4 regions of the Synechococcus sp. A10-1-5-1 genome follow, and region 1 is predicted to be linked to each of the others. Evidence: predicted binding sites of a transcription regulator. Region 1 holds the regulator's gene; each other region holds the start of a gene.

Region 1 (5,147 bases):
GGATTGGGATTGGTGCCCCTGCACTGAACCCAGTTGAGCGCAAACAGCGCACCGTTGGCCACGTGCTCGGCCGCTTTGCAGTCGCCGAACAGCCGGTTCTTGGGGAAGTCATTGATGAGGTCTTGTCTGGCCTCGATCTGATTCAACGCCTGGGGTTTGAGCGGGCTGGTAACAGGCTCAACGGTTTTGTTGCTCCCTCTGCAGCCAAGCTGGTCGAGCAACCCACTGCCTGAGTCCGCGTGAGTCGCCTCCCCACCACGACGGCGCAATTGCGGGTGCTGCGCCAAAGCTTTAGCCAGCGGGTGCTCGAGGGTGAGGTCAGTGCTGGTGGATTTCAGTGGACCTTCGCCTGGTTCTTTGATCGCGGCGAGCTGCAGGTGGAGCCCTCCCTGGGCCGGGCTTTGATTCAGGACGCGTTGCTGCGCTTCCTGCTGAAAACCGACTACCAGCTGGAGGCTGGTGGGGACTACGCCTTCAACGTTCGCGCGAAGTTTTGAGGCGCAGCAGGGGCAAGCCAGGAGAACGTCTGAGTTCAGTGCCCCAATGGCGTTCCAGCAGCAGCTGCGCGACCACATCGTCGTAGTCCCGTGGGGGCAGCCTGAGGCCCTCCGGCAGTAATCGCCGCCAGCCTTGAGGCGGTTCCAGCTGCCAGTAGCGTGAGCGTGCGGCCAGGGTGGTTCCAGCTTCAGGGGTCACGTGGACGCTGAGGCCGAGGGCGATGAGCTGTTGTTGCCAGTGTTTGCTGCCCGTTCCGTTGCCGAGCACCACCGCTTCGAGGCCAGGGTCAACCTGCCAGATCTGAATTTGAGCCAGGCAGTCCTCAGGAGAGAGCACTGCGGCGACGTTGACCATCCCGGCGACCTGGTCACACAAGGCCAATCCACATTTGCTGAGGCCTGGGTCCAGGCCGAGCCAAGTGCTCATGGGCTTTGCCAGCGGATGGCCACGGCAATGGGGTCGGCCAGATCGCTGTTGGCTCTGGAGACGGCCTCGAGTTTCGCCGTCTTTCCCTGGGGACGGTTCACCAGGGCGTCGGCCAGTTGGCTGAGGCGCGCCGGGTCGAATTGGAGGCCATTGGCTAGAGCCCCTTGGCGTTGGGCGCGGGTGAAGGCCGCGGCTAGGAGCAGGTTGAGGCGGCTGCGCACCTGATCTGGTGATCGTTCATCGATCTCCAGGACGGTGGTGGCCAGTTGCTCACCGCTGCGAACGACCCGCTTGTTGGGCCTGACATCCGGGAAAGCCACCACCTGACGCTCGCCCTTGAGCACGTTGGCGGCCGAGATCAGACTGACCACCCACTCACCTCTCTTGCTGAGGGTCGTCTCCAATTTGCTGATGTCGCTGCGCGGGACCAGGAGGATTTGGCGGTTGGGTGTCTCCCCGGGCAGCACCCGTTGGTAGACGTTCAGATTCGTGCGTTGCAGCAGCGCGTGAATCACCTCCCTGGCCTGGCTGGGTTTCTCGATTCGCACCTTGGCGACCTCGAGGAGTTGGCCGCTGCTGATCACCACATCGCCTTGCCGTAGGGCAATCAGATTGCGCTCGAGGCGCTCCAGTTCTTGGCTGCTGCTCTTGATCTTGCTGTTCAGCTTGGCGAGCTCAGAGCGGTTGCGTTGCAGGTCTGCATCCTTGGCCGCGATGTCGCGGCTGAGGCGATCGCGCTCGGCTTCCAGTTGCCGGCGTTGCTCCATCAGCGGGGCCAGTTCCCGTTGGAGTCGGCTGGCCTGCTGGGCCACCACCTTGAGTTGGCTTTGGGCCTCGCTGCGTTCCTTCTCTGCACTGAGAAGGGCAGTGCGGCTCTGTGCCAAGTCGTTGCGGCTGTCCCGCAAGCGCTGCTCGATCTGATCGAGTTCGAACAGCCCCGTGCGCAGGCGATCACTGACGAGCAGCATCAGACCGAGCGAGATCGCGCTGATCAAGCTGCCGGTCAGGACCGTGATGACCACGGCCGTCTTCTTGGGCCGCAGCCGAAACAAGCTCAGACGCGCCTTGCCGACCTTGGATCCCAAGCGATCTCCCAGGGTGGAGAGCACTCCCCCGAGGATGAGCAGCGCCAGGATGAGGATCCAGCCGGACACGACGTTGGGCGACGACGGTCAGTATCGGTTGCAGGCGGTGGGAAATCAGCTGGGATCAGCCACCAGTTCAGCCGTTTAGCTGAAGCGTTTGGCGAGGGCCAAGGGATCGAAAACGGTGATTTTCTTGCGATCGATTTGCACCAGACCGTCGTTGCGTAAGTCACCCAGCAGGCGTGTGATGGTGACCCGGGTGGATCCAATCGCTTCGGCGATGGCCTGGTGGGAGAGACGCAGGTCGATCGTGATGCCTTCGCTGCTGGGAACCCCAAAGTCGCGGCAGAGCACCAGCAGGAAACTCACCAGTCGCGAGGACATGTCGCGGTGGGTGAGGGTTTCGATCATGGTCTCGGTTTGCAGGATCCGAGAGGACAGGCCCTGCAGCAGCAGCAGGCCCACCGCGGGGTCTTGCTCAATGGCCTTCCGCACCGAGGTGGCGGGGGCTGTCACCAGCTCGACGCGGGTGAAAGCAATGGAGTGATAGAAGCGATCCGAGCGCTGGCCGGTCAGCAGGGAGAGCACCCCGAACAGGCTGTTTTCCCTCAGGAGCGCCACCGTGATCTCCTCGCCCGATTCGTACACGCGGGAGAGGCGGACTGCTCCGCGTTTGAGGAGGTAGACCTTCTCGGCTGGATCCCCAGGGAAAAAGATCGTTTTGCCGCGCTCGACGATTTCCGTCGTGCTGCCGCTGAGGCCCCGGATCACATCCAGGAGCGTTGCATTAGGCGGTAGCGGACTGCCCGCGATCGGTGCGATCACGGACGTACCGGTAGTGGGGCTAGGGGAGTAGCGGCTGAATCCTTGCGTGGCCACAACCATGTCAGCGCGACTGATGTGTTTTGGAACCTACGGATCAGTCCAGGGCAGCCATGTAGCCATTGAAACTAATTCGGGGCTTCTGCCAAGGCCTGGCTCTGAGCGCTCAGAAGGCGCTGGATTCCAGCTTCGGCCAGGTCAACCAGGGTAGAAAGCTGTTGGCGACTGAAGGGTGCGCCCTCTGCGGTGCCCTGAATTTCGAGCAAATGCTGCTCTTGATTCATCACCACGTTCAAATCCACCTCGGCTCGGCTGTCTTCGCTGTAGTCCAGATCCAGTAGCGCGTTCCCATCGACCAGGCCAACCGAGACCGCTGCCACCTGGCCGATTAGGGGAGAGCGCTCCAGTACCCCCCGCTGCTCGAGCCGGCGCAGTCCCAGGGCCAAGGCGGCCCAGGCTCCAGTAATGGAGGCCGTGCGGGTCCCGGCGTCTGCCTGCAGAACGTCGCAATCGACCTGCAGCGTCCTCTCGCCCAGAGCCTCGAGATCGAGGCAGGCCCTGAGGCTGCGGCCAATCAGGCGTTGAATTTCCTGGGTGCGGCCGCTCAGCTTCATCAGCTCCCTTGGCTGGCGGCTGGGGGTGCTGGCCGGCAGCAGTCTGTAGTCGGCACTTAGCCAGCCTTTGCCTGAGCCTTTTCGCCATTTCGGGACGCCTTCCTCGAGGCAAACGCTGCAGATCACGGCGGTTCGACCCGTGTGAACCGTGACTGAGCTCAGGGCAAACCCCATCGGATCCCAGTCGAAGCGAGTGCTGCGCAGATCCATGGCGCCGCGGCCGTCCCGCCGAGGTTGGGTGCTGCTCATTGCGGGCTGACTCAGTGTCTTGATGGTACGGGTGTTTGCACTACAGGTAGTGCTTGTTGCTTGCCGGACGGCCTAACGCCGCTACATTCAGGATCCCAAGCGGCAGCCATGCAATCGATGACGGCCAGCCTTGCAGCCACTCCCAGCGCTACGCCCCGTGCTGGACACCTGCGCCCGCTGGCCTCGATTCCAGCGTCTGCTCCTTCCCGCAGCGTTCGTCTGGCGGCCCAGCAGGAGGGGCAACTCCAGGTGCACACAGCGCCGTTCCGCGGCAGCTTCAGCGGGGTGTTCAGTCAGGCCTTGCGCAGTGCAGGACTGGGCAGCCGTGTCCTGGTCAGCCAGTTTCTCAAAGGTGGCGTCGATCAAGGCCTCGAGCGCAGCGTCTGGCTCTGTGGCCGTCTGCAGTGGCTCAGGCCAGCGGTGGCGGGTTGCTTGGCGGAGCCCACGCCTGCGTCGCAGGCGGATGTGGAGGCCGTGAGGGAGATCTGGGAGTACACCCGGGAGCAGTTCCTGGGTGGTCAGCTCGATCAGCTCGTGCTTGATGAGCTCGGTCTGGCGGTGGAGTTGGGCTATCTGACTGAGGTGGAAGTGGTCTCTGCTCTGGAGCAGCGGCCCTCTCACCTGGATGTGATCCTGACTGGGCCGTCCATGCCCACGGCTTTGTTGGCCATGGCTGATCAGGTCACCCAGCTGCGCCGAGGTTTCTAATGCTCAAAAACGACCGTTGGATCAATGAGCAGGCCGCTGCGGGCATGCTCGAGCCGTTTCAGCCGCAGCTGGTTCGTCATCTCGATCCTGAGAACAGTGAAAAGCCGGTTCTGAGCTTTGGCTGCTCGTCCTATGGCTACGACCTGCGCCTGTCCCCCCAGGAGTTCCTGATCTTCCGGCACGTGCCTGGCACGATCATGAACCCCAAGCGCTTCAATCCAGCCAACTTGGAGCCCGTGCCTTTGCACGAGGACGAAGACGGCTCGTACTTCATCCTCCCGGCCCATTCCTATGGGTTGGGTGTGGCGCTCGAGAAGATGCGTGTGCCACCCAACATCACCGTGATCTGCCTGGGCAAGAGCACCTATGCCCGCCTGGGAATCATCGTCAACACCACTCCAGCTGAGGCCAGCTGGGAAGGTCACCTGACCTTGGAGTTCAGCAACTCCTCCGGTGCGGACTGCCGGATTTATGCCAATGAGGGCATCTGCCAGCTGCTCTTTTTTGAAGGAGACCCCTGCGAGACGACCTACAAGGACCGGGCCGGGAAGTACCAGCACCAGCCCGAGCGGGTCACCCTGGCGCGAATCTGAGGCTCAGGGAGCCAAACGCGCCTTGTGTAGGCGGCTCTTTTCGTACCAAGCCGCAAACTCTGGGGCCCAGGCCTGGAGGTGTGGCCACATCAGGTCACAGAGCACCCGGATCTCTTCCTGGGCGTCGAGCTTGGCGCGCAGGTCCATGAAGT
Region 2 (5,147 bases), 1.2 Mb from region 1:
GGTTGGGTGGCCAACCTGCCGGTCCTGGGCGATGAGGTGCTGGGGCGCACCACGCCGAACCTGCTGGATTTGGGCATTGCTTTGGTGGCGGGGTCCGTGGCGACCTACGGCCGCCTCAAGCCGGAGGCGGTGTCATCCGTTGCAGGCACAGCGATTGCGGTGGCCTTGGTGCCTCCGGTCTGTGTACTGGGCCTGTTGCTGTCGCTTCAGCAGTGGGAACCAGCCAGGGGAGCAGCCCTGCTGTTTGCCGCCAACCTGCTGGGCATTCTTTCGGGGGGATTGCTGACCTTGGTGGCCACCCAGGCGAGCCTGCGCCAGCAGCTCTTCCGCAGTCAGATGGGACTCGTGAGTTTGCTGCTCACCGGATTGCTCTTGATCCCACTGACGGGTGGCTTTGTGACACTGCTGGGTCAAGCGCAGCAGAGGCAGGCCCTGGAAGAGGTCGAGCGTGCCATCACCGAGAGCCTGCGTCAAAACACCATCACCTTGGGGCGGGACTCGGAACTCACCGACGTCAAGATCGATTGGAGTCAGAACCCGCCATTAATTAAGGCTGCTGTGCGGGTGAGTCGCCCCAACCTGCCCACCCCAAAACAGGTTGCGGCCGTTCAGGACTTCATCAACAAGACCCAAAAGTTCCGCTACCGCCTGTTGGTTCAACGGGTGTCGATCGATGTGATCGGTCCTGAAACCGAACCCAATCCAGAGCCAACACCAGTGGAGGAGCCCCAGGAACTGAGCCCTGAGAAGGATGAGCAGGCCCCTGCTCCCGCAGAACCTTCTGCTCCTAACTCCTCTGCGGTTCCTGCAGCGCAGGGTTAACGGGCTGAAGACATTTCTGCTGTTCTGTGCACAATTGGGCCAGTCCGCTGCTGGCCATGCCTGACGCCCTCACCCTTCTGGAGATCGTCGCCGGCATCTTGCTCCTGTTTGGAGGGGGTGAACTGTTCGTGGCCGGGGCCGTGGCTCTCTCGCTGCTGCTTGGCATTCCTCAGATCGTCATTGGCCTGACGGTCGTTGCCTTTGGCACCAGCGCTCCCGAGCTGTTCGTGAGCTTGCTCTCGACGCTGCAGGGCAGCTCCGGCGGCGACTCCATTGCGGTGAGCAATGTTCTCGGCTCCAACATCTTCAACGTGATGGTGGTTTTGGGTGCCAGCGCGGCGATTACATCCCTGCGGGTCCGCAGTCGCTTGGTGCGCCGCGATGTTCCCTTGCTGCTTGCAGTTTCGATGGCCACTTGGGCCATGGCCTCATCAGGAAGCTTCACCTGGGTGGCGGGCTTGGCCCTGTTGACCGCCCTGGTGATCACGTTGGTCTGGGAAGTCCGCTCGGCGAGGGAAGACCACGAGGACGGTCTTGATGACATTGACGCCGAGGGGGCGTCGACCACCCCTGTGGCCCTCTTCAAGTTGGCCTTGGGTCTGGTCCTGCTGGTGGTGGGCTCCCAGGTCCTGATCAAAGGCGCCATTGCCGCAGCCCAAACCCTTGGGGTCAGCGAGGCAGTCATCGGTTTGACAATCGTCTCGGCCGGCACCTCCATGCCTGAGTTGGTGACGTCCCTGGTGGCGGCCTATCGGGGCAAGGCGGATCTCGCCATCGGCAACGTGGTGGGCAGCAACCTGCTCAACCAGCTGTTGATTCTGGGTTTGTGTGCCTTGCTCTCCGGCCAGGACGGTCTCTTGGTGAGCCCTGAATTACTGCGCCGTGACTTCCCGGTGATGGTGCTAACGACCCTGGCTTGCTTGCCGATTTTCTGGAGCGGCGGTGTGATTAATCGCCTGGAGGGTTGGCTCTTGCTGGGGGCCTATGGCCTCTATTTGATTGAACAGATCCTGAGCAGTACGGCTGCTCCGGGGATCGATGAATTTCGACTCTTCGTGCTGGTGGCGGTTTTGCCCCTGGTGCTGGTCTTCCTCACCTGGACATCTCTGCGATGGATGCAGCAGCGCAAGGCTGCGGGGTAGTCAATCGCGGGTCATTGCAGAACGACGCTGGGAAGCATGGACACACTCACGCCTGCAGCGGTGGCGTCCTTGTAGAGGCTTTCGCTGCTCTGGCGGTTGAGAATCACTTTCCCTGAGCAAATCAGATCCCAGGTCTCATCAGCAAAGTGGGTCTGGAGCCAGAGCATCCCCATCACGCTGCGGTGCTTGAGGTTGTAGCTCTCTCCGACGGACGTCAAGGTGATGTCCATGGCCCACAAAAAAACCTCCCCCCATTGGAGGGGGAGGTTGTGGATGCTGTTGTATCAATGCGAACCAAAACCAGAAGGCTTGGTTTTCTGACGTGATCAGCCTTGGTTCACCTGGGCAGCGGCCTCGGCTTGGCGGTGGTGGTAGTGGTGCCCGCGGTACTGCAGATCGACAGTGGTGTCGACTGAAGCCGCTTCGTGACGGAGGGGCGCATCGAAGTGTTGGCCGCGGTAGGCGTGCTCAACGCGAGCGCTGGTGGGCTGTTCGTGGGTGGCGTTGTCGTAAGTGACGCCGCGGTACTGGAGTTTGCTCATGGTGGTCATCGGGCCTCGAAGGGTTGGCTGGTTGTCCGCTTCGTGGGAAGGAGCGTTGCTTCGCCTCGCGGTGGGCTACTTCCGGTGGAGCCAGGCCCAAAGGGGGCTCACTCAACGTTTTGTCCTTCTGCAGCATTTCTAGCGGATGAAGAATGTTCAGAGTGAACAAAAGCCCCTTTTTTGTCTTTTTTGTAATAGTTACTGTGGTCCACTGAACGTTTTTTCTTCACTTTCCTTCTGCGGCCTGAGTGCAATTCCAGATGGACTTGCGAATTGGTAGCGAATGCAACCTTGACGGTGGTCTGTGATGCGGAACATTGGCATCTAATGGCGGTAATCCGTCATCCACCCAGCGACTGCTTTTTGATGACTGTTGCTTCTCCTGTCTCTCGGCCTCGGTCGAAGAGCCTGCAGGAAGCGAGCTTGCTGGAGGCTCCTCAGCTTCTGCTCCGCAAGGTGCGAGGACTGTCCTCCGGCCGTTCGCTGACCTGGTTGGCTTGTGTGCCCCTGGCACTTTTCGGCCTGGGCGTGTTCAACCTTTCGGCCCGCGCCGCTGAGCTCCCCGAGCTCAACGCAGCGTTCCTGGCCAACAACATGTGGCTCCTGGTGGCCACGATCCTGGTGATCTTCATGAACGCCGGTTTCGCCATGGTCGAAGCCGGGATGTGTCGCCAGAAGAACGCCGTCAACATCCTCGCCAAGAACCTGTTTGTGTTCGCCCTCGCGGTGACCGCCTACTGGTTCATTGGTTATTCGCTGATGTACGGCGGATCCGTGGTGGATGGCTGGCTGTATTTCAACGGCCTGTTCTTTGATCCCACCGTCACCGCTGAGATGGTGACCGAGGGAGCCTTGGTTCCCACCGTCGACTTCCTGTTCCAGGCTGCCTTCGCAGGCACCGCCGCCACGATCGTCTCCGGTCTCGTGGCTGAGCGCGTCAAGTTCGGCGAGTTCGTGATCTTCGCGCTCGTTCTGACCGCTGTCATCTACCCGATCTCCGGTTCCTGGCAGTGGAACGGCGGCTGGCTGAGCGAGCTGGGCTTCATTGATTTCGCTGGCTCCTCCATCGTCCACTCCGTGGGCGCTTGGGCCGGCCTGGTGGGCGCCATGCTGCTGGGCCCCCGCATTGGCAAGTTCGTGGGCGGCAAGCCCCAGGCCATCCCTGGCCACAACATGTCGATCGCAACCCTCGGCGCTCTGATCCTCTGGATCGGCTGGTACGGCTTCAACCCCGGCTCTGAGCTGGCGATGGACCAGTACGTGCCCTACGTGGCTGTCACCACCACCCTGGCTGCTGCCGGTGGCGCGATCGCAGCCACCGTGGTCTCCACCCTGACCTCGGGCAAGCCTGACCTGACCATGATCATCAACGGCATCCTGGCCGGTCTGGTGAGCATCACTGCCGGTTGCGGCAACATGACCTTGGTGGGTTCCTGGGTCGCCGGGGCCGTGGGCGGCATCATTGTTGTCTTCGCGGTTTCTGCGCTCGACGCTGCTGGCATTGATGATCCCGTTGGCGCCTTCTCCGTGCACGGTGTGTGCGGCGTCTGGGGCACCTTGGTAATCGGTCTCTGGGGCGTTGATGGCATGGATGTCGGCTCCGCTGGCATCGGCCTGCTCAATGGCGGTGGTATCAGCCAGCTGGGCATCCAGGCCCTGGGCTGCGCGGCCTACGCCATCTGGACCATCGTGACCTGCTGGATTGCTTGGTCTGTCATCGGCGGCCTCTTCGGCGGCATCCGTGTGACCGAGCAAGAAGAGATCGAAGGTCTCGACATCGGTGAGCACGGCATGGAGGCTTACCCCGACTTCGCTTCCGCGAAGTGATGATCTGATCGTTTCTCCATCGGCCCGCTTCGGCGGGCCTTTTTTATTGGCCTCAGGGATCGCCTGTCAGCATGGGGCGCCCCAGGGGTTTCTGGACTTGCCCTGCCCTCGTTGCGGTGCTCGCTTGATCAGCAAAACCCAGCAGCGTCCTGCCCGCTTGGTTTGCGTGGAGTGCCAGCAAGTGCTGCCCCAATCGGCCCAGGTGCCAATCGTCACCTTGGTGGTGCGTCACTTCTGGGGCGTGGTGATGCTGTTGGGCATGGTGGTGGTCCCGCTGCTGCTGATGACCCTCTCCCCCTGGATAGAGCGGGTTCCCCGCGCGCCCCGCTCTGCCTCAAGGGAGATGAGTGCCCTCAGATGAAGTACATCGCTTGAGCCTGCAGCAGAGCATCCCGTTGTGCCAGGAGGCTGGCCAGGGTTGTGGACTCCAGCAGGGCCAGTCGCTGTTGCTGCAGGTTGGCCTCAAGAGACTGCAAGACCTGTTGCTCAAGGCTGGGCTGGGCCGGTTGCTGTGGTTCTGACGCACCTTCCAGGCAGTCGAGCACCTCGCTTAGGCGGATTTCTGCGGCGGGCCTGGCCAGTTGATAGCCCCCCTTGGGCCCGCGGCTGCTGATGAGTAGGCCCCCTTTGCGCAAGGTGGTCATCATCTGCTCGAGGTAGCGCTCGGGAATGCCCTGACGGCTGGCGATGGCGGAGACCTGAAGGCGCCCCCCTTGGGCTTGGATTCCAGCGAGTTCGATGAGGGCCAGGAGCCCGTAGCTGGTTTTGGCGTTGAAGGGCACCGGGCGAGCCTTTGGCTGAAAAACACGGTAAA
Region 3 (5,147 bases), 380 kb from region 1:
GCTCAGCGGCCAGCTCGCGCTCGAGCTTGTCGTCGTGCTCGTTAGGCAGAACGTTGGCCATCTTGGTGCGATGGGTGCTGTAGAAGAGCATTCCGATGAACACCATCCCGCCGACGATGTTGCCAAGGGTGACGGGGATGAAGTTCCAGACGATCACCTTGCCGAAGGGGACGCCAGAGCCCAGCAGGGGACCGGCGGTGTGAAGGAACTGGTTCACCACGATGTGCTCCATGCCCATCGTTTGGAAGGCCGTGATCGGCAGCCAGCAGGCGAGCAGTTTGCCGGGGACGCTCTTGCTCACCAAGGCCATGGTCACGCCCAGGCAGACGAGCCAGTTAGCGACCAATCCGCGTAGGAAAGCCAGGAAGAAGCCAGTGCTGCCGAGGGCTTCGTACTTGGTGATGACGTTGAGCTTGTTCAGTTTGATGATAGTGGCGGCCACGACCTGCCAGCCCTTGCCACCATCGGCAGCGGCCAGAGGTTCAACGGTGCCAGCGCTGGTGAGGCTGACCCACATGATCAGCGCCACCACCAAGGTGCCGATGAAGTTGCCGATCCAGACCCAGGTCCAGTTGCGGAAGGTGGAGCCCCAGCTCGCCTTGCCCGCCCAAACGCTCATGGGCAGCAGGGCGAAGTTGCCAGTGACGAGCTCCATGCCGAAGAGCACGATGCTGGCGAAACCGAAGGGGAAGAGCAGCGAGCCCAGGAAGGGCATCTTGCTCTGGGCGGCCACAGTCAGAGCAAGAATGACGGCGAGGCCAAGGATGGCGCCGGAATAGAAACCGCGGATCAGCAGGTTCTTGACGCTGACCGTGGCCTTTTTGCCGCCGGCGGCAATCATGCCGTCGACGAGCTCGTTGGGTAAGACGTAGTCCATTTGTGAGGCTGTAGCGCTCATGTGCCGCTATAGAGAAGGTGGATGGGTGGTGGACTTAACCGCTGATGCGGTTCATCAAGCGAGAAACGATGTCTTGACTGCCGTTGGGCCGATTGACCGGAGCTTTGTCGTCGCCACTGCTGCTGATCCAATTGACAAAGCGAGAAAAAAGATCGCGTTTGTTTGGGTTTGTTTGTGATGTCATGTTGAGGATCCAGGTGTCATCCAATTGAGGGCAGGCTTCAGAAGACAGGAGCGCCTGATCTCAAAAACTGTGGCTAATTTGTATTGACGACTGCGGTGTTCTAAGTCCGAGGCTTGGCGCCAAACTGTTCAATTAGAACTTCTTTGAGGACCGCTTGGATTTGACTCGCCGGTATTCCTTTGCGGTGCATTTCACCGACCTGTGGATTGGCGCCTTGTGAACCGCCAATGGTGAGGTTGTAGCCCTCGCCCATGCCGCCGTCGGGTTGTTTGGTTTTGGTCCCGGTGAGGCCGATGGCTCCCATGTAGGCCTGGCCGCAGGTGTTCGGGCAGCCTGTCCAGTGGATCTTCAGCTCCTCCGGCAGAACCAATTCGCGATCGAGGGCCTCAGCGGCTGCGAGGGCCTGATCTTTGGTGTTGGTGAGGGCAAAGCTGCAGTAGGTGTTGCCGGTGCAGCTCACGGTTCCAGCGGCGATGTGGCTGGGGTGGAGGCTGAAGCGCTGCAGCAGTGGCTCGGCCTCAAAGGCCTGGAGTTGGGTGCTGGCGATGCCGGTGAAGATGACGTTCTGATCTTCCGTGAGCCGGACTGAACCATCGCCATGGCGCTCGGCAAGTGCGGCGATGTCCTGGAAGTCTTCGGCGCGCAGGCGGCCGACGGGGATATGGACGCCGGCGTAGTGCAGGTCCTCTTGTTTCTGAGGGTGGATGCCGTAGTGGGAGCGGGGTTCGGCATCAAAGACTGAGCCCGGATCGGGGGTGAGGGGGCCGAAGCGCTCTTCAACCATGGCCCGGAATGTCTCCAGCCCCACCTCGTCGAGGTACAGACGGAAGCGGCCCTTGGGGCGCTTGTCCCGTTCACCGTTGTCGCGCCAGATCTTGATGACGGCCTCGGTGATCGCGCAGATCTGATCCGGCTTGACCCAGGCATTCAAGGGAACGGCGTAGGCGTTCATCTGAGAGGAAAGAATGCCGCCAATCCAGACGCCAAACCCCATCTCACCGTTGTTCTCAACGGGGTGGAAGGCGATGTCGTTGTGGAGCAGGAAGTTGTCGCGGGCGCCGGCAACGGCCGTGTTCCATTTCCGCGGCAGGTTGGAGAACTCGGGGTTCCCCTGGTGGTTGCTGGTGAGGAAGTTCTCGAGCTCCTGGGTGTAGGGCCGCGTGTCCACAATTTCCAGGGGATCGATGCCGGCGATCGGGTTGCCGGTGACGTTCCGCGGGTTGTCGAAGGCGGACTGAATCGTGGTCAGGCCGACCGCTTTGAGTTGACCCAGGATCTCGGGCAGGTCCTCGAGGAGGATGCCGCGCATCTGAATGTTCTGGCGCGTCGTGATGTCGGCGCTGCCGTTGCTGCCGTAGCGGGCAACGACATTGCCGACGACCCGCAGTTGCTCGGCGGAGATCACCCCGTTGGGGACCCGCAAGCGCATCATGAAGAGCCCCGGTGTCTTGGGTCTCCAGAACATGCCGTACCACTTCAGGCGCAACTGAAGGTCGGTCTCGTCAACGTTTTCCCAACCCAGTTGGGCGAATTTTTCAATCTCACTGCCAACAAGCAGGCCATCTTTGGCTGCTTTGTTCTGCTCGATCTTGTTGAGCTTTTTGCCTTCGAGCCAGCTGGGCAGTGTGTTGGACAGTGTTGGCGTTGCCACCATGGGAAATCGGTTCAGATGAAGTCAGCAACTGAGCCGTTTCCAAAGAAATGAACGACTAGTGGGATGAATGAAATCACTCGCCCTGTCACCTCTTGTGTCGCCGTTGCTACGGATCGAGGTTGTTCGCGGGGAGTGGAGAAAAGGGTGTCAACGGATACCTAAAGGGGACCCGTCTTCCGGGTTGATGGTGTCGCTTTCCGCTTCTGGTAGCTCAGTATTGGCGTCCGATTTCGCCCAGCATCCGGGTCGCACCGTTGCGAATCATTTGCCAGACCTTTCCCATGGCGGCGAGGTCGGCGTCCAGCTCACGCCTCCAGTGCGGGACGGGCTGCATCTGCCGGTAGCGGGGACGTTCGTAGGCAGGCCGTCGGCGGGAGCTGGGCAGGGGGCGAGTGGATGGCATCGTGAACCTATGGATCCGGTGGTAGCGACTCCATCAGCAGGGCCGGGGTGCTGGCGGTGGCCGTTGCTACCGAAGCCCGTTGCTGGCGAGCACTCCCCCCTACTCCTGGTCGTTCATGGCCATGCCGGTGGTCAGATCCCAGAGGTTCTGGAGGATCTGGTTTCCGAGTTGGCCCGGGGCCGTCAGGCTCCCGTTTGGATGCAGGCTCTGACCGCGGATCCCCTGGAGCTGCCCCCAGGCCTGCCGCTGGTCTTGGTTCCGCTGCTGTTGACTCCAGGCAGTCACGTTCGCGCGGACATCCCGGCCATTCGTCAGCGCCTGCGTGACCAGGGACATCGTGTTCGGGTCCTTCCTTTCCTGGGCGCTTGGGGGCCCTGGCTGGAGCATTTGCGCGGCTTGGCCGCTCCCGCGGTTCTGCACCATCCGCTTCGGCCAGGGGTGGCGGATCGCTATCTCGCGGCCTTAAGCGCGTACGTCGGTGTGCCCTGCTTAAGTGCAGATCGCAGTGGTGAAGGCGATGCGGCGGCATTGCCCCTGGCCCTGGCTCCCAATCGGATGACGGCCCATCTGCGCACCGAAGACTCCGCCTGTCTGGCGTTGCTGGAGCGCCCCGCCACCCGTCAGTTTTTGCTCAACCTCCTCCTTGATCTGCCATGACCGCTGACATTGCCGGCAAGGTGTATTTGGTGGGCGCGGGTCCTGGTGATCCCGACCTATTGACGGTCAAGGCCCATCGCTTGCTGAGCCAGTGCGATGCGCTCGTCTACGACTCCTTGGTGCCTCGCGAGGTGCTGGCCTTGGTGCCGGAGGGCGCTGAGCAGCACTTTGTGGGTAAGCGCCGGGGGCATCACTCCGTGCCCCAGCCCAGCACCAATGCGGTGCTCGTTGAGATGGCCAAGCGCCATCGCTGTGTCGTGCGCTTAAAGGGTGGCGATCCCTTTCTGTTTGGTCGCGGTGGTGAGGAAGCGGCCCATCTGGAGCGCCATGGTGTGGCGGTGGAGGTCGTGCCCGGAGTGACCGCTGGCATTGCCGCACCGGCCTACGTGGGGATTCCCGTGACCCATCGCCGGGCGGGTAGTTCCGTCACCTTCGTGACGGGGCATGAGGAAATCGACAAGCGACGACCCGGTGTCGATTGGCGCGGTTTGGCCCGCAGCAGTGACGGTCTGGTGATCTACATGGGACTGCACAACCTGCCCCATATCTGTGAAGAGTTGATCGCTGGTGGCTTGGAGGCGTCCACCCCTGCGGCGGCGGTGCAGCAAGGCACGGTTCGCGGTCAGAAGGCGGTGGTTTCCACCTTGGGCGGCCTAGCCGCAGCCGTTCAGGAGGCTGAGTTGGCCTCACCTTCGATCGTCGTGATTGGCGATGTCGTGAATCAACGGGTCGAGAGCTGTGCCCCCGAGCCGGCGATGGTGGAGATGCCGATTCCCCTCAAACAGGGTTGAGTGCGATCTGCGGGCGCCGGGGTCGTCTCAGGTGCAGCCGCTGCAGGGACCAGCCCCGCTCAGGACTCATTTGCTGGGCGCTCAGCCAGCTGTCGTCGCGATCTTTAAGCGCTGCTCGATCGCTGACCTCTTCTCCGCCATAGAGCAGATGGATGATCCGATCGGGATCAATGTCCAGTTCAGCCACCTCATCCCAGAGGGATTGGCTGGCGTGGGCATCCGCCCGTCCGATTTGTGCATCCGCCAACTGCTGGGACAGAAGGATCACCAGGGCTTGTTCTTTGCGAGCGGTAAAGCTGTCACTGCTCACCATGGCCCGGCCCGGGCGGTTGGTGCAGCTGCTGGAGGGGGCTGTCATTGCAACCTTCCAATGATGGGACTAACGCTACTCAGATCCGCGCGAATTGGCTTAAGCCTCAGCGCGCCAATTCGGTAGTCCGAGCGCATCCCGCTGGCTGAAGCGTTCGCAGACGGCATAGGCCGCGGGCAGGTTGGCCACGCGCTCCCAGCTTCCGTCGCTGTCGTTGTGGTTCACGACGTAGCCACCGCCCCCATCACGG
Region 4 (5,147 bases), 1.1 Mb from region 1:
GACCAGAGCCGGGAGGCTTGGATCCAGGCCCTCAAGCCGGCCAATCAGATTTCCAGCGGCATCGATCCGCAGGCTCAAGCCTGCATCGATCATCCACTCGCTCAGCCGTTCGCGGCCCTGGCGATCTTCTGCACTGAAGCCGCGACGGCAAATCGAACCATCAGGCTGCAGTCCCACCTCCGCCATGGCCTCCAAGGACGCCAGCAGTCGCATGGCATTTGGAGTAGGCCGCCGCTGTTGGGTGGTGACGAGGGTGTCTAAGCCCGGGGCAGAGAGAACCAACCGGAGACCTTTCCGTTCAAAAGAGCATCCCCACCATCCAGGAGAGGTCCCAGAGGCCCCGTAACGGTTGTGACCGTTACGGGATGAACGTCAGCAAACGACCGCAGCCTCCCGAGCTGGGTGCCAGCCGAGGGCATCGGCCTTGGCCCGGGCCTGGGCCGGTACATCCGCGGCAATGAACATCCGGTGCAGCATCTGCACCCCGAGAAGGTGGTTGATCATTGCGTCCATCTGTACCCGGTCGGCATCGGTCGTCGACGGGTCGTCATGGCGGGCGAAGAGGGCCCGAACACCCTCGACGCTGAGTAGTCCCGCGGCCTCGATCGCCTCATCGCTGAGGTAGTCATTGGCCAACTGCTTCATCTGCTCCCACTTCTCGGGCTCGGTGTGGGCCGGCGGAGCCATGAAGGCGAATTTTTCGCGTTTGTAGAGCACCTCCGGCAGCAAGCCGGCCATGGCTTCGCGCAGGACGTACTTCTCCGTCTTGCCCTTGATCCGTAACTCCGGCGGCACCTGAACCGCCGCTGCGGCGAGGTGGTGATCCAAGAAAGCCGGACGGGCCTCCATGGAGTTGGCCATGTCCACCCGGTCACCGCCCCAGGTCAGGATTTGGCCCTCCAACATCGTCTTGATCCAGACGTACTGGGCCTTGTCGAGGGCGTGGCGTCCCTCCAGTTGTTCGGGATCCAGGGTCTTGGCGATGGCCTTGCCCGGGGAATAGCCGCTGAGGGCCTGGCGATGGGCGTCCGCCAGCAGGGCCGGCACCAGCGGCGCACAGGCCAACCACGGTTGGAGACAACTGGGGGTGAAACCCACAACCGCATCGAGGTCCGGATCATCCACTTGATCCGCCGCCAACATCGCCCCCTGCACCAGAGCATTGGACTGCTGCAACAGGCCTTCCCAGACTTTGCGCTCCTGCTTAGGCAGGTCCTGCAGACCATGCAGAAACATGTCGCGGCGGAACGCCGGGTAGCCACCAAAGAGCTCATCGGAGCCCTCCCCGGTCATCACCACCTTGTAGTTGACCTGGTTGACGTGGCGGCTCATCAGGAATTTCGCCACCGCCAAGGTGTTGTAGATCGTGCGCTCGGTGTGCCAGAGGGTGCGCTCCATCCAGCCGTAGAGCTCCTTGCCCGACAGACGCATGACGTCCTGCTCGGCCGCAGTGGCCTCGGCCATCTCCTTAGCAATCGGCGACTCGTCGTAGCGGGCGTCGTCGAAACCAATGGTGAAGGCCTTCACCGGGCTCTGGCTCACGGCGGCGGCCAGCCCGAGGATGGAGCAACTGTCGATGCCCCCGGAGAGGTAACAACCCACCGGCACATCGGCGACCATCCGCAGCTCCACTGCTTCCAGCAGCGCCGCGCGAATCGCCTCAATGTGATCGGCCTCGCTCCTGGTGCTGTCCCGCTCGCCCTGGCGCGGGAAGTCCATATCCCAGTACTTCCACGTCTCGACCTGGAGACTGCCGTTCCGGCGGCGCACGCTGATGCCGTGGCCAGGCGGCACCTGGTGAATCCCTTCAAAGGCCGTGGTCCCGGGGACCATCGTTTGCATCAACTGGTGGAAGAGCCCTTCCGAGGTGAAGCGGCGCTCCACCGCCGGATGGGCAAACAGCACCTTCAACTCGGAGCCGAAGACCAAGCCCTGGGGTGTCATCGTCCAGTACTGGGGCTTGATGCCGAAGCGATCCCGGACCAGATGCAAAACATCACCGGCTTCGTCGTAGATCGCGAAGGCGAACTCACCCCGGAGTTGAGGCAGGGTCGCCTTTAAACCCTGCTGTTGATAGAGGCGCAGCAGGATCTCGGAATCGCTCTTGCTGCTGAAGCGAACGCCGCGGGCCGTCAGATCGGCGCGAATCCGCTGAAAGTCATAGAACTCGCCGTTGTGGGCCATCAAGACCCGCGCTCCCGACCCCGGCTCTCCGCTCAGGAACGGTTGGCGCGCCCTGGTCTCGTTGAGATCAATGATCGAGAGGCGGGCGTGGCAAAAGCCCACCCCAGACGCATCGAGCGTGCGATAGCCAAAGCCGTCAGGACCGCGATGCTCCTGGATCGCCGCCATGTTGACCAGCAGCTGCGGATCAACGGGTTGATCCGCCCTAGTGCTGAAGACACCACCAATTCCACACATGCGCGTACCTCCTCAGATCACATCCATGACCCGGTTGGTGCGGCCCACCATGCAGGTGAGCAGCGCCATCCGCAAAAAGACCGCTCCCCGGGCCTGACTGAAGTACCAGTTGTGGGGGGTGTCATCGAGGCAGGTGCTGAGCTCCGGCCCTCGAGCCAGGGGATGCAGAACGATGGCGTCTGGCTTGTAGGGCAGATCCCGAGTCAGCCGGAAGGCATTGCCGTGCACCTCGTAGCTATCCCCCACCCAGGCGATGGCATTGATGTAGATGACATCCAGCCCTGGGATCTCGGCCTGCAGGTCCCCGGACCAGCGCACCTTCAGCCCCGCCTGCTGCAGCTCCTCCAGTTGCCCGGGATCAAACAACTCATCGGTGGCATTCTTGGCCGGGTCGTGGATGAGGACCAACTCCTCCACCATCTGCGGGAATTTGGAGAGGATCCGCAGGAGCGATCGCACCGTGCGCATTCGGCTGGGGATGCCAACCACGCCAATACGCGCCCGCTGATCAGCGGGGACCTCAGGGGCCGCCAAGGCCGGACGCCACTTGAGAATCGTGTAAAGGTCGGCCATGGCCTGGGTGGGATGTTCATCAATCCCATTGCCGGCGTTGATGATCGGGATCCGCAGGGTGTCGGTCATCGAATAGATGGCCTGGGAGTCGTTGTCCCGCAGAACGATGCAATCGCCGTAGTTGTTGAACATGTGGGCGACGTCTTCTAAGGACTCCCCCTTCGCCAACCCGGTGGTAGCCCTGTCGGTGATGTTGATCGAGTCACCGCCGAGCCGGTGCCAGGCGCTGTCAAAGGACAAGCGCGTGCGGGTGCTGGGCTCGTAGAAGGCGTTAATCAGGATCTTTCCCTTCAGCGGCGTGTTGTGGGCCGTGTAACGGTCGGGATTGCTCTCGAACTTGGCCGCCAAACGAAACAGTTGCAGCAGGGTCTCGGGCTGGAAGGGCTGGATCGAGATCACGTGCTGACCCACCAGGTCCTGGAGTGCCTCGCCGTCCTCTTGAATCGCCCCCAACAGCGCCTGGGGTGAGGCCGCGCCGAACACATCCGGACCCATGGGCTCAAAACGCATGGATGCGTCGACGCCGGCGCTCGTCGTGAGGGAAGAGAGTGTCGTCATAGCGATTAGGGGACCCAGGCCCACTGCCGCAAAGCAGCACAGCGGAGTTGGTCGCACTGAGTCTCAATCCAAAATCCACCCTGCCACATCACTTTCTTCAAATTCAAGAGGCTTAAAACGGAGGCCTTTTGTGTAGCGATTACTACGCAATTAAGGGTTGAGTTGCAGCCGGAGGTCAAAAGGAAGGTGCTACCAAACATCACCGCGCCTCCACTCTTTCCACCAAATGATCAACAGGATCAGCACCGAGAGGGCCAGGCCCACAACACTTCCGTAGACGAGCAACTGCAGCAAGGGCAGATCCGCAAGCCAGCGCGGTGGCACGCTCGATTCGCCGGCCCTGGCAACGGGCAACAGGAAGGCCAACACGGCAAGGGAGAGGGCCCAGCTGGTTGTCATCCGGAACCGTTCCATGGCCTATCCCTCCTTCAGCGTGAGCCAGTTGAAGCGCTCGGGCTGCAGCTGGGTCCCCACAGCCATCACCACTGCTGAAACCGCTGCAGAGAGCAAAGCCGCGCAGTAGGGAGCGATCAGGAAATAGGCACCCAAACCCACGGCGCTGCCAGACACCATCGCGGCAATGGCGGCCCAACGGTTCGCGCTGGACCAATACAGGCCGTAGGCCACTGGCCAAATCGTGGAGGCCACGAGGGCACCCGTGAAGAAGAGCACCGACGCCAAAGAATCAAGCCGCGGCCAGGACAGGAGCAAGGTCAACAGCCCCAGGCCCAAGACCACCATGCGCGTGGCCTGCCGTAACTGGGCATCACTCAAGTTGGGATTCAGCAGCTTGAAGACCACGTCTTCGGCCACCAAATCCGCCGTCGAAGCCAGCAGGGAATCCAAGGTGGAGGTCAACGAGGCAAAGACCACCACAAAGACCAAGGCCGCACCCCCTGCCCCCAAGAGCTGAGAGGCCACCACCGGAAAGAGCATGTTCACCTGGGGCAGTTCCACCGACTGGGCCAAGGCCACCAGGCCAATGGAGCCGGTCACCAGCGGCACCGTCATCCAGGCCAATCCGCCCAGCACAAATGACGTGAAGACGACGGAGGCGCGACTGGAGAAAACCCGCGACCACCAGATGTTGTTGTGAAAGACCTCGCCCATGGAGAAAAGGGCGGAGTTCCAAGCGATCAATAAACCCGCCGGCAAGAGCAAATTCAGTCGCTCCGGGTGTTCCGCCGCCAAGGCGCGATGGAGCTCAGAAACCGGGAACTGCTGCAGCGCCAGCAGGGCGACCAAGACCAGCAGCCCCATGATCAATAGGGATTGAATGAAGTCGGTTCCCACCACAGCGCGCATGCCGCCATAGAGGGTGTAGATCGTGGAAACACCAATCACCAGAACCATCCCCAGGCGGTAGTCGAAACCCGAGAGGGCCTCCAGCAGAATCCCGGCCCCCATCGCCTGGGTCATCAGGAAGCCCAGGGTGTAGATCGCGGTGATCACCATGAAGACCCACCAGGCCGCGCGGCCGTAGCGCAGGCGAATGAAATCGCCGCTGGTGCGCCCCTTGGGCATCAGGGTTTTGATCCGCAGGGCCAACGGCGCGAACAAGACCAAGCCCAGACCGGCCAGGGCGTAACTGAACA

Evidence for each region. Region 1 encodes NtcA, which controls nitrogen genes in cyanobacteria. Its sites were predicted from a motif close to GTANCNNNNGNTAC; they were not measured.
Region 2: a site for NtcA is predicted at 2,783-2,796, ahead of MY494_RS00150 (ammonium transporter). Genes of this name have one in related genera too.
Region 3: a site for NtcA is predicted at 2,881-2,894, ahead of MY494_RS08915 (ferredoxin--nitrite reductase). Genes of this name have one in related genera too.
Region 4: a site for NtcA is predicted at 3,685-3,698, ahead of MY494_RS12745 (aspartate carbamoyltransferase). Genes of this name have one in related genera too.

The regions. Positions count from the first base shown of each region.
Region 1 is NZ_CP096032.1:1,277,677-1,282,823, reverse strand. Features, by position in the region: gene pth (aminoacyl-tRNA hydrolase) at 1-233, shown strand, start outside; gene MY494_RS07050 (DUF3146 family protein) at 240-497, shown strand; gene MY494_RS07045 (resolvase) at 475-924, opposite strand; gene MY494_RS07040 (DUF3084 domain-containing protein) at 921-2,078, opposite strand; gene ntcA (global nitrogen regulator NtcA) at 2,154-2,894, opposite strand; gene rph (ribonuclease PH) at 2,960-3,694, opposite strand; gene MY494_RS07025 (cob(I)yrinic acid a,c-diamide adenosyltransferase) at 3,812-4,402, shown strand; gene dcd (dCTP deaminase) at 4,402-4,995, shown strand; gene thyX (FAD-dependent thymidylate synthase) at 4,999-5,147, opposite strand, start outside.
Region 2 is NZ_CP096032.1:25,006-30,152, forward strand. Features, by position in the region: gene MY494_RS00130 (DUF389 domain-containing protein) at 1-822, shown strand, start outside; gene MY494_RS00135 (calcium/sodium antiporter) at 879-1,964, shown strand; gene MY494_RS00140 (hypothetical protein) at 1,976-2,194, opposite strand; gene MY494_RS00145 (DUF4278 domain-containing protein) at 2,291-2,515, opposite strand; gene MY494_RS00150 (ammonium transporter) at 2,873-4,333, shown strand; gene MY494_RS00155 (hypothetical protein) at 4,431-4,694, shown strand; gene MY494_RS00160 (Rrf2 family transcriptional regulator) at 4,687-5,115, opposite strand.
Region 3 is NZ_CP096032.1:1,661,635-1,666,781, forward strand. Features, by position in the region: gene MY494_RS08905 (formate/nitrite transporter family protein) at 1-877, opposite strand, end outside; gene MY494_RS08910 (ferredoxin--nitrite reductase) at 933-1,106, opposite strand; gene MY494_RS08915 (ferredoxin--nitrite reductase) at 1,183-2,736, opposite strand; gene MY494_RS08920 (hypothetical protein) at 2,948-3,139, opposite strand; gene MY494_RS08925 (hypothetical protein) at 3,203-3,796, shown strand; gene cobA (uroporphyrinogen-III C-methyltransferase) at 3,793-4,587, shown strand; gene MY494_RS08935 (hypothetical protein) at 4,574-4,945, opposite strand; gene MY494_RS08940 (hypothetical protein) at 4,997-5,147, opposite strand, start outside.
Region 4 is NZ_CP096032.1:2,350,904-2,356,050, reverse strand. Features, by position in the region: gene MY494_RS12755 (Zn-dependent hydrolase) at 1-282, opposite strand, end outside; gene asnB (asparagine synthase (glutamine-hydrolyzing)) at 373-2,421, opposite strand; gene MY494_RS12745 (aspartate carbamoyltransferase) at 2,434-3,552, opposite strand; gene MY494_RS12740 (hypothetical protein) at 3,742-3,951, opposite strand; gene MY494_RS12735 (urea transporter) at 3,970-5,147, opposite strand, start outside.